3 regions of the Halalkalibacter sp. HAAS-P013 genome follow, and region 3 is predicted to be linked to each of the others. Evidence: riboswitches for the same ligand, from Rfam matches in the RefSeq annotation. Region 3 holds a riboswitch; each other region holds the start of a gene.
What was found. Region 3 has a riboswitch for S-adenosylmethionine ahead of AC1FXP_RS00985 (peptide-methionine (S)-S-oxide reductase). Riboswitches for the same ligand answer to the same signal wherever they lie in the genome.

Region 1 (4,257 bases), on a different contig from region 3:
GTTGAAAAAATGAGCATTTTAAATGCATCAAAACCACTGCCGTTTCAAATTGAAGCTGATACAGACGCTTCAGAAGATGTTCGGCTAAAATATCGTTATTTGGATCTTCGTCGTCCAGATATGCAAGAGACGTTTAAACTACGTTATCGTACAACAAAGTTAATTCGTGATTTCCTTGACACGGAAACGTTCATGGAGATTGAAACTCCAATGTTAACAAAAAGTACACCAGAAGGGGCTCGTGATTATCTAGTTCCAAGCCGTGTTCATCATGGCGAGTTTTATGCTCTGCCACAATCACCGCAACTTTTCAAACAATTATTAATGGTTTCGGGTTTTGAACGTTATTATCAAATTGCACGTTGTTTCCGCGATGAAGACTTGCGTGCTGATCGTCAACCGGAGTTCACTCAAGTCGATATTGAAACATCGTTCATGGACAAAGAAGACTTAATTGCCATGATGGAAAAAATGATGGTAAAGATCTTGAAAGAAATCAAAGGCGTTGACGTTTCATTACCGTTTCCACGTTTGACATATGATGAAGCCATGAACCGTTTTGGTTCAGATAAACCGGACCTTCGTTTTGGGATGGAACTAATTGAACTATCAGAGATTGTGAAAGACTCAGAATTCAAAGTGTTCCAAAGTGCTCTTGCAAGTGGGGGAACAGTAAAAGGCTTGAACTTAAAAGGGGGAGCAAATAAGCTTTCTCGTAAAGAAATCGATGCTCTTACTGATTATGTAAAACAATATGGAGCGAAAGGCTTAGCATGGCTTAAGGTAGAAGAAGAAGGACTTAAAGGACCTATAGCTAAGTTCTTTACGGGAGAGATTTCTACTTCATTACAAGAAGCTCTTGGCGCTGAAGTTGGCGACTTATTATTCTTTGGTGCAGATAAGAAACAGGTTGTATTTGATAGCCTTGGTGCACTCCGTTTGAAATTTGGAAAACAGTTTGACTTGATCGATAAAAGTCAATTTAATTTCCTTTGGGTTGTTGATTTTCCACTTGTTGAATACGATGAGGAAGCTAAACGTTATGTTGCCTTACATCATCCGTTCACAAGTCCAGTAGAAGAAGATCTTGCTTTACTAGCAACTGATCCTGCAAGTGTACGTGCTAATGCGTATGATCTCGTATTAAACGGATATGAGCTTGGTGGTGGTTCGCAACGTATTTACCAAAGTGATATTCAAGAACAAATGTTTAAAGCACTTGGATTTTCTGAAGAGGAAGCTCGCGAACAGTTCGGTTTCTTGTTAGAAGCATTTGAATTTGGTACTCCGCCACACGGTGGGATTGCATTAGGACTAGATCGTCTAGTTATGCTACTAGCAGGTCGGACGAATTTACGTGACACCATTGCCTTCCCGAAAACAGCAAGTGCTAGTGATCTGTTGACGAATGCACCTGGTGAAGTAAGTGTTGAGCAGTTAATTGATTTAAATTTATCAATTATCGGGAGAAAATCTGAAAAGGTGAATGTTTAATCATATATTTGACAGTTAGGCAAAGCTAACGTATAATCACGTTAATTGAATATGAACGTTTGAAGAATTCAAACTTATCCAGAGTGGTGGAGGGACTGACCCTACGAAGCCCGGCAACCGTTTTGCAAGCCATGCAAAAAAAGGTGCTACTTTCAGCAGAATGTGACTCATTCTGAAAGATAAGTGAAGGCAAAAAAACCTTTCCTTATCTGGAGAGGTTTTTTATTTAAGAGGAGGGTATGGATATGCTACGAGTAGGTTTAATAGGATTTGGAACGGTTGGCAGCGGTGTATATGAACGCCTGACTAATTCAAAGGAGCAGCTAGAACAGCTGTTAGGAAAGAAAATACACATTTCAGCAATTCTTGTGAAAAGTCGTCAAAAACAACGCGCGTCTGATATTGAGTCGTTTGTTACAACTAGTTGGGATGAGTTTTGTAATTCAGCTGACTTTGATATCATTTTTGAAGCCATTGGAGGAATTGAACCTGCACTCTCATATACAACAGAATGGTTAGAAAAAGGTGTTCCAGTTATCACTGCTAACAAAAAGCTCGTCGCAGAGAAGGGACAATTACTTGAGAGATTAGCAGATCAACACTCGACCTATTATGGATATGAGGCAGCAGTTGCAGGTGGCATTCCGATTATTAATGCGTTAAAGGGAACACTCACAACTACACCAATATCAAGAATTTCTGGAATCTTAAATGGAACAACAAATTATATGTTAACAGAAATGATCGAAAACCATCGAGGATTTGCTGATGTTTTATTAGAGGCACAAGAGCTAGGTTATGCTGAGGCAGACCCAACTGACGATCTAGAAGGCTTTGATGCTTGGTACAAAATAAGAATTCTAAGTCGCTTATGTTTTGGAAGCTGGTCTTCTTCTAATGAATTTTCACGTAAAGGTGTATCGAGTATTAAGGATTGGCATGTTGAAATAGGAGAGCGTCTAGGGTTTAAGATAAAGTTAATTGCTGAGGCTTGGCAGGGTGAAGCTAAAGTAAATGGTTCTGTGACTCCAGCCTTTTTAACACAAAACGAACCGTTAGCAAGTGTTAGAGGAGTGACAAATGGAATATCAATTGAAGGTGATTCTATTAATCAACTTCTTTTTATTGGACCTGGTGCTGGGAAAGAGGCTACGGCAAATAGTATGGTTGAAGACTTCCTTTTCCATGAGCGTACTAGACATTCTCAAAGAAGCTTAGGAACGAAGGCAGAACAACGAAAAGAACCATTTACACATGCATTTGTTTTCCTAACTCATGCTGAAAGAGAAACTGCGCTTCATTGGGTGAAGGAAAATCAGATAGCTGTAATTGACACATTCTCTCACCATGAAGGAGAAGGATGGATTATCAAAAGTACAGACGGTACACCTTTTGAAACGTATCCAATCTATGGGGATATTTCAACACGTAGACGTTTAGAAACAATTCACTCAGCGCAATTCGGGGCGTTCTGATTTTAGCTTTTTATAAGCAGTCACTAAAGCGTATGCATCCTCCTTTATGTAATACGTCCGAACACCTCGACTTGTATGCAAATATAGAAAACCCATTGCACCTTTTTCTGGTTTCTTACGATAAGAAATATCAAAAATAGTTGTGAGTGGGTAAACATCATCTTTAACAGTGAGTTGATTATCAAATAGCTTCATATCAAATGACGTTTCAATTGTACGTTTTTCTGTCCAGCCAATTTCTTGACGAATTTCTATGCATGTTTGAGTAGCTAGCAGATTCATATAAGTCACCTCTAAAATGTGTGTATACAGTAAATAACTGTATCATACTGAGAAGCATTTACCAAATAATAGAGGTGAGTAAATAATCTGAATATTTTGTTGACGTACAATTGCTGATTTGATACTATAAATATAAATAAGTAAGAACTCCTAATATGTACGTAGAAATTTACGTTTTGAGCCAACAGATTAACATTGGGAGCTTGAGTTGAGAATCGGATTACAGGCCTTTTTGTTTAGGAAGTAAAATGGTTTTTACAGGGCACCCACCTTGTTTTAGAACAGGTTCATAACCATAATAAATACGGCATGATTGGGATTCTTGCTGTACATAGTAGGCAAGCAACTTCTCAAATAGAGAAGTTGTTTTTTTATGTAGTACGTGTTCCCCTCATGTCCGTTCCATTGCGCTCCAGCCAACTTGCTTTCCGCGGGGAGGTGTCGAGCCTCCTACGCCTGTGGGGTCTCGACCCTACCTCTTTATGAGGGCACTGAAAAAGTCCTTTTTAGCGGATTCAAGGAAGCAGCAATGGCTCCACACGTTGTGCGCCTGCTATGAGAAAACCACTCATAGCAGGCTTTAAGACAAAGCAACAGTTTCGCTCATTGCTTAAAGGCCACTGAAAAAGGTCAAAACCTTACCTTTTTCAGTGGCCTACCTCTTCATCCCGCAGGAGTCGAGTGACTTTTCGCTCCATTTCACTACGAGAAAAACGTTTCTTCACAGTAACAATCTTTAGGAAACAACTTTACTAAAAAGCCTAGTGTTTACTAATAATACAAGTTAATGTATGTTTGTAATCGTTTTAGGTAAACGTAGTAGTTAGTTTAGACTTTTAAGAATGGCTATGGTATAGTCATTGCGATAGATTGTTTGGAGGGAGCAAGGCGAATGTTGCATCAATTTTCTCGAAATGAATTGGCCATAGGTCACGATGGATTAGATCAATTAAGGAACAGTACAGTTGCAGTGCTGGGTATTGGAGGAGTAGGTTCTTTCTCAGCT
Region 2 (4,257 bases), on a different contig from region 3:
ATGACTTATTACATAAATTCTGTCAGCCTCACACTGGTTTCCTTGAGCCCAGTATACACAGTTGTTTACTTCACATAAAACATCTTGTGCCATTTCACTCACCCCCTCTGATTTTCATTTTGACCAATAAAACTAGAAAGCATACGGACAGGTCAAATAATTAGAGATTGTATTATTAATATTGGGAACAAAAGGGGGTTCCATTTCCTTCATAACTGAAATGAAGGACGCTTTCCTTGGTTTTCAACGGCGTTTGGGGGCTGTCCTAAAAGTCCGGAACAGAGGAAGGAATGGCTCCGTTCGCTACGCGCCTTTAGAGGAGAAACCCACTCCTCTAAAGGCTTTTAAAAGATGTAGCGACTCCGCTCATTGCTTCGGGGGTGTCTCAAAAGGTCAAAAACAGACCTTTTGAGACACCCCCTTTCTCTTGAATTTTCACCGCTTTTTGACTTTCATCACATTTATGAAATCCATTCAATTTCACCCGCGTTTGGGTCTTCACACCTACTCTCCTTAAAAACGAATTATGAGAATAAAAGATGCACACGATTCTTCTAGAAAAATCGTGTGCATAAGTACGTCTCTATTTAATTTTTTTATAGTCCAGCTTGCTCTTTTAAAGCAGCCGCTTTATTCGTTTGTTCCCATGGCAATTCGACATCTGTACGCCCAAAGTGTCCGTATGCTGCTGTTTGCTTGTAAATCGGACGACGTAAGTCAAGCATTTTAATAATACCTGCAGGACGCAGATCAAAGTTTTCACGCACAAGAGCCACTAGTGACTCTTCAGATACTTTTCCAGTACCAAATGTATCAATAGAGATCGATACAGGTTGTGCAACACCAATGGCATAAGCTAACTGGACTTCACATTTATCAGCAAGACCAGCCGCAACAATATTTTTCGCTACGTAACGAGCTGCATATGCTCCTGAGCGGTCAACTTTCGTCGCATCTTTACCAGAGAATGCTCCACCACCATGACGTGCATATCCACCGTATGTATCAACGATGATCTTACGCCCTGTTAAACCAGCATCTCCTTGAGGTCCCCCAATAACGAAACGGCCTGTTGGGTTAATGAAATATTTCGTATTCTCATCAATTAATTCTTTTGGGACAACTGGGTTAATGACATATTCTTTTAAATTACGTTGAATTTGCTCTAGAGTTACTTCTGGATGATGTTGTGTTGAAATAACGATCGTATCAATACGTACAGGTTTTCCATCCTCATCATACTCTACGGTTACTTGCGTTTTCCCATCCGGACGAAGATAAGGAAGAATCTCATCTTTTCGTACCTCAGTTAAGCGACGAGCAATTTTATGACTTAGTGAAATTGGAAGAGGCATTAACTCTTTCGTCTCGTTATTAGCATAACCAAACATAAGTCCTTGGTCGCCAGCACCAATTGCTTCAATTTCTTCATCCGTCATTTGACCTTCGCGAGCTTCTAGTGCCTTGTCAACACCTTGAGCAATATCTGCTGACTGCTCATCAATTGATGTAAGTACTGCACTCGTTTCATAGTCAAAACCGTATTTTGCACGAGTATAACCAATTCCTTTAATTGTTTCACGAACGATCTTAGGAATATCGACATACGTACTTGTCGTAATCTCTCCCGCAACTAATACTAAGCCAGTTGTAACAGATGTTTCGCAAGCTACACGAGCATTCGGGTCATTGGTTAAAATCGCATCAAGAATTGCATCTGAAATTTGATCACAAATTTTATCAGGATGCCCTTCTGTTACTGATTCCGACGTAAACAAACGTCTGCTTTTCAATTCTGTCATTATCAAATTCCTCCTTTAAACGAAACCACTGAAAAAGGTACAAACCCACCTTTTTCAATGTCTCTATATTAAGTAGCAATGATTCCGCACGCTGCTCGTCTGCTATGAGAAACCCACTAATAGCAAACTCCTAGGTGTGATACATTTCTCACACCATTGGCAGCGGCTGCGTTCCATTGCTTCGAGTACATTGAAAAAGAAAACCCCTCTTTTTCAGTACACTCCTTTAAACACCGCTTTGTACTAAGCTTGTGTTTTTCTTTGAGACGGCACTCATGCCCCATCGAATGGGAAATACCTACCTGTAAAGCCGTATAAACGATAAAAACCCTTCTCCTGTAGAGGAAAAGGGTTGAATGTTTACCTTTAGCCTCTTATCGTCCAAGGCATAGCCTTGCAGGTTAGCACCTTTTCACTCATGGCTTTAAAGTGTTGGTTGCTGGGCTTCTTCGGGCCTGTCCCTCCGCCTACTCAGGATAAGAGTATCCGTTCGACGCATATCATATCGCACATGTTGTTTAGTGTCAACATATCCGACTCCTATTAAAAATTTAATCAAATTATCATTAAGATTTATTGTTATTGTGCACGATTCATTTAATACTATGCTAAAAACGAGTATTAATCATAATTCTTGCTAATAAAGATATAAGATCTAAAAGCAGGAAGTCAAAGAGGCCACTGAAAAAGGTACGGTTTTGACCTTTTTCAGTGGCCTTTAAGCAAACCTTGCCTTTTGTTATTTTAGTACGGTGTATCATCTCGCCTCTCTTGACGGTTTTCATTTTGTCTTTCCCTTTGTTGTTGCTTTTTCTCCCTTTCCTTCTCCAATTCTTGCTCTTTTCGAAGTTCTTCTCGAAGTTGCATTTTCATTAATTCATTTGCATTATCCCGAGGTTTCACTTGGCTATAAACCCCACTAGCTGTTAAGCCAATAATAAGTGCCATCAGTACTTGTTCTCCCCACTCCCTTGGAATAAACCAAAGTATACCAGCTATTCCAATCGCTAATAGAGCACGATATTGCTTTTCAATACCAAAGGCATTTCCTATCACCGTTACAAGCGCCGCTACTACTGCTGAAACAGTAGCGACATCCAACATAGAAACTTGCTGCAAATAGAACGCCTCCTTCATTTCTCTTTACCTAGATTGTATGCATGAAGAAGAAATTTAGGAACAATAAAGCAATTTGATTAGTTGGTGGCCAGTAACCCAAAAAAACATCCTACGAAAACACATTTTCTATTAAATATATCACAAATGGAAAATTCAATTAATAGTATAGACTATTAGACTTATTATGTTATACTAATTTACAAGATTTTGTATTTAATGCTAACAATCAAAAAATTAAAGAAAGGGTTTTGCGACAATGAATACAATCAACCTTCATTCCGAATTAATTAACTTAGTGAACTCAGACATGGTTCACCTTAATCTTCCTATCTCCTCATTAATTGAAAAGTCGTTAATGTGCGGTGAGGGGAAGCTCACATCTACAGGTGCACTTAGTGTTGAAACTGGCGCTTACACTGGTCGTTCCCCTAAAGACAAATTCATTGTCAACGAACCAAGTGTAAAAGAAAGCATTGAATGGGGAACGGTCAATCAGCCGATTGATAAAGATACGTTTACCTCCCTATATTTTAAAGTGATTGACCACTTAAAAAACAAAAGTGAAATTTTTGTATCCGATGGCTATGCTGGCGCTGACAACAGATATCAAATTCCATTAAAAGTCATTAACGAATTTGCATGGCACCAGGTTTTTGCACGTCAATTATTTATTCGTCCTACCAAAGATCAAAAGGAACCTTCACAGAAAGAGTTCACAATTATATCAGCTCCGTCTTTTAAAGCCGATCCTATAAATGACGGAACAAACTCAGAAGCATTTGTCATCATTTCTTTTGAAGAACGTATTATTTTAATTGGCGGAACGGAATATGCAGGCGAAATGAAGAAATCCATCTTCTCCGTTATGAATTTCATACTCCCCGAGCAAGATGTACTCTCGATGCATTGCTCTGCAAATGCAGGAAGAGAGGGTGACGTCGCCCTGTTCTTCGGTCTTTCAGGAACAGGCAAGACAACGTTATCAGCTGATCCTCTTCGTTCATTAATTGGAGATGATGAGCATGGTTGGTCAAGTAATGGCGTATTTAATATCGAGGGGGGTTGTTACGCTAAATGTGTAAACCTTTCAAAAGAAAAAGAGCCACAAATCTGGAATGCTATTCGATTTGGAACAGTTCTTGAAAATGTAGCTATTGACGTTGAAACAGGCAATGCAAATTACGATGATACATCGTTAACCGAAAATACCCGAGCGGCATATCCGATTGATGCAATCCCTAATGCTTTAGTTCCAAGTGTTGCAGGACATCCAAAAACAATCATTTTCCTAACAGCAGATGCTTTTGGTGTTTTGCCGCCAATTAGTAAGTTAACA
Region 3 (4,257 bases):
GAAGCTTACGATCGTGACACAAATTTAACGAACCTATTACTAGATCCTTACTTCAAAGAAATCGTAGAAGGCTACCAAGAAGCTGCTCGTGACGTAGTGGCTACAGCTGTTAAGCTTGGAATTCCTGTTCCAGGTCTTGCAAGTGCGTTAGCATACTTTGACAGCTATCGTACAGAAACACTTCCGGCTAACCTTCTACAAGCGCAAAGAGATTACTTTGGTGCTCATACGTATCAACGTGTTGATAAAGAAGGAACATTCCACACAAACTGGATGGAAAAATAATAAATTGTGTAAGGTGGCTTCGACTTAGTCGAGGCTGCCTTTTTTGTTTGGATAATTTTGTATTTATTATTACATTGTATTCTGGTACGATGAGCTTACCTGAAAAGGAGGACGATTCATGTCAACATTTTATGTAGAGAAACTGAACTTTAATGAACCTAAGAAAATAGCGGAGATGTTTGATGCGTTGTTACAGGAATCTACGGACAATGTAGAGGAATTAGAATCATGGCTTAAAAAACAGTCAGAGCTATTTGATGCCATTGAGGAAGCAATGTCTGGGCATTACATCGACTTTCAATGTCAAAGTGACTCTAAAAAGGCAAAAGAGATTTTTGAGCATGACCAAAGTGTCATTGACCCCCTTTTTAAGAAATATAATTCTTTATTTGATGAGGCATTTTTATCTTCTAAGGCAAACGGCCAATTAGACCCTATTTTGTATGAACAGTTGATTAAAAGAAAACAAAATGCAAAAGAAATTTTCAGATTAGAAAATATTGACTTAGAAGTAAAAGAAGATGCGCTTGCAACGAATTATTTTGAACATACAGGAGGATTAACCGTTCAATGGGGTAATGAAGAACTGACATTAAGTGAACTTTCTCCATACATACAAGACCCTGATCGTAATACGAGACAACAAGCTCTTACTTTAATTTCTGAAGCCATCCTCTCCAAGGAAGCAGAGCTGCAACAAATTATGAATGAGCTTATTGTGTTACGTCATCAAAAAGCTCAAAACACAGGGTTAACGAATTACAGGGATTATATGTTTAAAAAATATGAGCGCTTTGATTATACGCCACAGGACTGTAAAAACTTAGCAGTATCAATTCGTAAGTATGTCAAACCGCTCAAAGAAAAATTACAGAAACAGCATAAGACTGAACTAGGTGTTGACACGTATAGACCATGGGATAGACAAGGTGTTCCACAAGAGCAAAAGCCATTACAACCTTTTACAACAACTGAGGAGCTTATTGAAAAGTCGAAGGTTATCCTTGGAAACCTTGATCCACGGTTTGCTGAGCTTCTAACAACGATGGATGAACGTGGGATGCTTGATTTAAATAGTCGAAAAGGCAAAGCGCCTGGCGGTTTTTGTTCTAATCTCCCTGTATCACAGCTTTCGTTTATTTTTATGAATGCATCCAAGACACAAGATGATATGATTACTTTGCTTCACGAAATGGGGCATTGTATTCATAATGACTTAATGAGAAAGCAACCAATTGGAGACTATCGTGAGACACCAATGGAATCAGCAGAATTAGCAAGTATGTCAATGGAACTTTTGACTATGGACCAGTGGAATCTCTTTTATAAAGATGAGGCAGATCTTATACGTGCAAAGAAAGAGCAGTTAAAAGGAATAATCGATTTTCTTCCTCTTGGGATGATCATTGATCAGTTCCAGCATTGGATGTATGAAAATCCAGATCATACATCTGATGAACGCGATAGAAAGTACAAAGAACTGATGCTAAATATAGACTCGAATGTGGTAAATTGGAATGGTTATGAGAAATGGCAACAAACAGCTTGGTTGCGTGTTCTTCATATTTTTGAGGTGCCATTTTATTATATAGAATATGTGATTGCCCAACTAGGAGCAGTCCAAATGTACAAACAATACCGGGAAAATCCAGAACAAGCACTTGAAAATTATAAAAAAGCATTGGCTCTCGGTTCATCGAAATCTTTACCTGAAGTATATGAGGCGGCAGGAATTCGCTTTGATTTCTCAGATTCGATGATTCAAGAATTAATGGTATTTTTAGAACAAGAATTAGAACAGTTACAGTAAAACAAAAAGAGTTGTCAGTTCAGTATGGCAACTCTTTTTGTTTGTTGAGACCTTATAGAAAGGGAATAGGGATATGGGGGAAAAAGAGCCTAATCATAATACTGATTTCCAGTTTTATTTTATTTATTTATGTATGTTTTTTACATGTTCAAATCATACATTACAGTCATTTCAAACTTGAGCGAGGCATTGATTATGTCATTATATTAGGAGCAAGAGTAAAAGGAGCCGAACCTACCTTATCCCTTTGAAGACCAAATTACGACGATATTAATTAACTACGTTTACAACTTATTTTATAGGCAATGATAAAGCGATGGTTGATAAATTTATTGAAAAATAATAACAACGAAGGGGTATTGAGATCCCTACTTAGGAGCATTTCTTAATAAGAGGATGAAAGTTTTTTAATATATTTAAAAGTATTAGTTGAATTTTGAATTAGAGATTGATATTATTAAAAGTAACACTAATAAACATAAAAAATAAATAGCGATAAACTTCTTATCCAGAGTGGTAGAGGGACAGGCCCTATGAAACCCGGCAACCATCAAGTTTAAATATTAACTTGAACGGTGCTAATTCCTGCAAAGGTGTAACCTTTGAAAGATGAGAGAAATGTATTTATTAATACTAACCTCTCTTTCAAAAAAGAGAGGTTTTTTTAATGGAAAGAAGGCTTATCGCTCAAAAGGAGCGATCATTAATGGAAAGAGCAGTGTTTGGTGCAAGTGAATTTTTCAGTCAACAGGCTTTTATTACAGATTTTCGTGGTATTGAGTATGTTCAAATTAGACAATTAAAAGGAACAAATGTAGATATAGTAGAAATATGGTTTGACCCTTGGAAAGTATCCTATAATGAATTATTAGATTTGTTTTTTGATTTGCATAACCCAACAATTAAACAAGGTCAGCAATTTAAGAATCAGTCCTTTATTTTCTTTAATAATTTTAATCAATTAAAAATAGCCAAACAAAAGAAAAGCCAGCTAAAACAAGTATTTAAAGATGAAATAATCACAGAAATTATTCCGGTGTTTGAACATATTAATACCCCGGAGGAGATAAAGCTAATATCATAATAAACCTCATATTTGGATGCGATGCTAATGAAGTAACTTTTTGAATGGAAAAAGACGGCTGATCAAAAGCAGCCTTATTGTTTTATCATGGAAAATAAAAAAGTATTTGAGATGGCGGTTTGTATGAGCAGTGGACAAAAGGGGAAGAACGGATCGTTTACTGCACAGCCTAATGATGTAACACGTGATGTATATGATCGCATGCAAGTCATCCTATCTAGTGATACACTGTTCATAAGTTATCTTATGGGTCCATTAGAAAAAAATGTTTATAAAATAAATATGTTTTCATACATTTATATATACGCACATTAATAACTCTAGCCGTTTCAGAAAAGTGAAGACAAGGGAGGAGTAAAATGGCTATAAGACCACCATTGTTACAAAGAGGAGATACGATTGGATTGGTTACAGCTGGCAGCCCTCTTGATGCTAATATCATAAATACTAGAGTTCAAACAATTAGGGATATGGGTTTTAATATTGCTTTTGGCAGGAACGTTTATTCATTTGAGGGCATCGTCGCTACAACGGCAGAACAAAGAGCTGAAGATGTGATGAACATGTTTACAGATCCAGGTGTCAAAATGATACTCACAACACGTGGAGGGACTGGGGTTCAGACCATTCTTCCATATCTAGACTACGCTGTAATAAGAGATAACCCTAAAATAATTTCCGGTTATAGTGACATTACAGTACTACTTAATATTTTGAATCAATTTAGTAATTTAATTACCTTTCATAGCTTAATGCTTGTTGATTTTAGAGCAGATACTCCATCTTATAATTATAATCAATTCTTTCAAGCTAATTCTACATTACTTTCTCCTAGATCTATTCAAAATCCACCCAATATGCCACTGATGAGTTTAGTTCAAGGTAATGTAACGGGTCCCATAGTAGGTGGAAATATGACTTCGCTCATTAATACACTGGGTACACCATATGAATTTGATACAAAAGGTAAAATACTTTTCTTAGAAGAAATCAATTCTCCTACGACAATGATTTATCGCTACTTTACTCAGCTATCGATGTCAGGAAAATTCCAAGATTGTATTGGTATTATTATGGG

Region 1: another riboswitch for S-adenosylmethionine. It lies ahead of AC1FXP_RS13545 (homoserine dehydrogenase); the one in region 3 lies ahead of AC1FXP_RS00985 (peptide-methionine (S)-S-oxide reductase).
Region 2: another riboswitch for S-adenosylmethionine. It lies ahead of metK (methionine adenosyltransferase); the one in region 3 lies ahead of AC1FXP_RS00985 (peptide-methionine (S)-S-oxide reductase).

Annotation. Positions count from the first base shown of each region.
Region 1 is NZ_JBWQTU010000009.1:82,385-86,641, reverse strand. Features, by position in the region: gene aspS (aspartate--tRNA ligase) at 1-1,494, shown strand, start outside; SAM riboswitch class I at 1,566-1,680, shown strand; gene AC1FXP_RS13545 (homoserine dehydrogenase) at 1,740-2,969, shown strand; gene AC1FXP_RS13540 (hypothetical protein) at 2,946-3,251, opposite strand; RNA gene ssrS (6S RNA) at 3,396-3,575, shown strand; gene AC1FXP_RS13530 (tRNA threonylcarbamoyladenosine dehydratase) at 4,144-4,257, shown strand, end outside.
Region 2 is NZ_JBWQTU010000005.1:20,664-24,920, reverse strand. Features, by position in the region: gene AC1FXP_RS08460 (DUF1540 domain-containing protein) at 1-93, opposite strand, end outside; gene metK (methionine adenosyltransferase) at 597-1,802, opposite strand; SAM riboswitch class I at 2,174-2,285, opposite strand; gene AC1FXP_RS08450 (hypothetical protein) at 2,547-2,921, opposite strand; gene pckA (phosphoenolpyruvate carboxykinase (ATP)) at 3,178-4,257, shown strand, end outside.
Region 3 is NZ_JBWQTU010000001.1:178,120-182,376, forward strand. Features, by position in the region: gene gndA (NADP-dependent phosphogluconate dehydrogenase) at 1-285, shown strand, start outside; gene AC1FXP_RS00980 (M3 family oligoendopeptidase) at 404-2,095, shown strand; SAM riboswitch class I at 2,597-2,711, shown strand; gene AC1FXP_RS00985 (peptide-methionine (S)-S-oxide reductase) at 2,763-3,179, shown strand; partial or broken gene AC1FXP_RS00990 (hypothetical protein) at 3,231-3,494, shown strand; gene AC1FXP_RS00995 (S66 peptidase family protein) at 3,539-4,257, shown strand, end outside.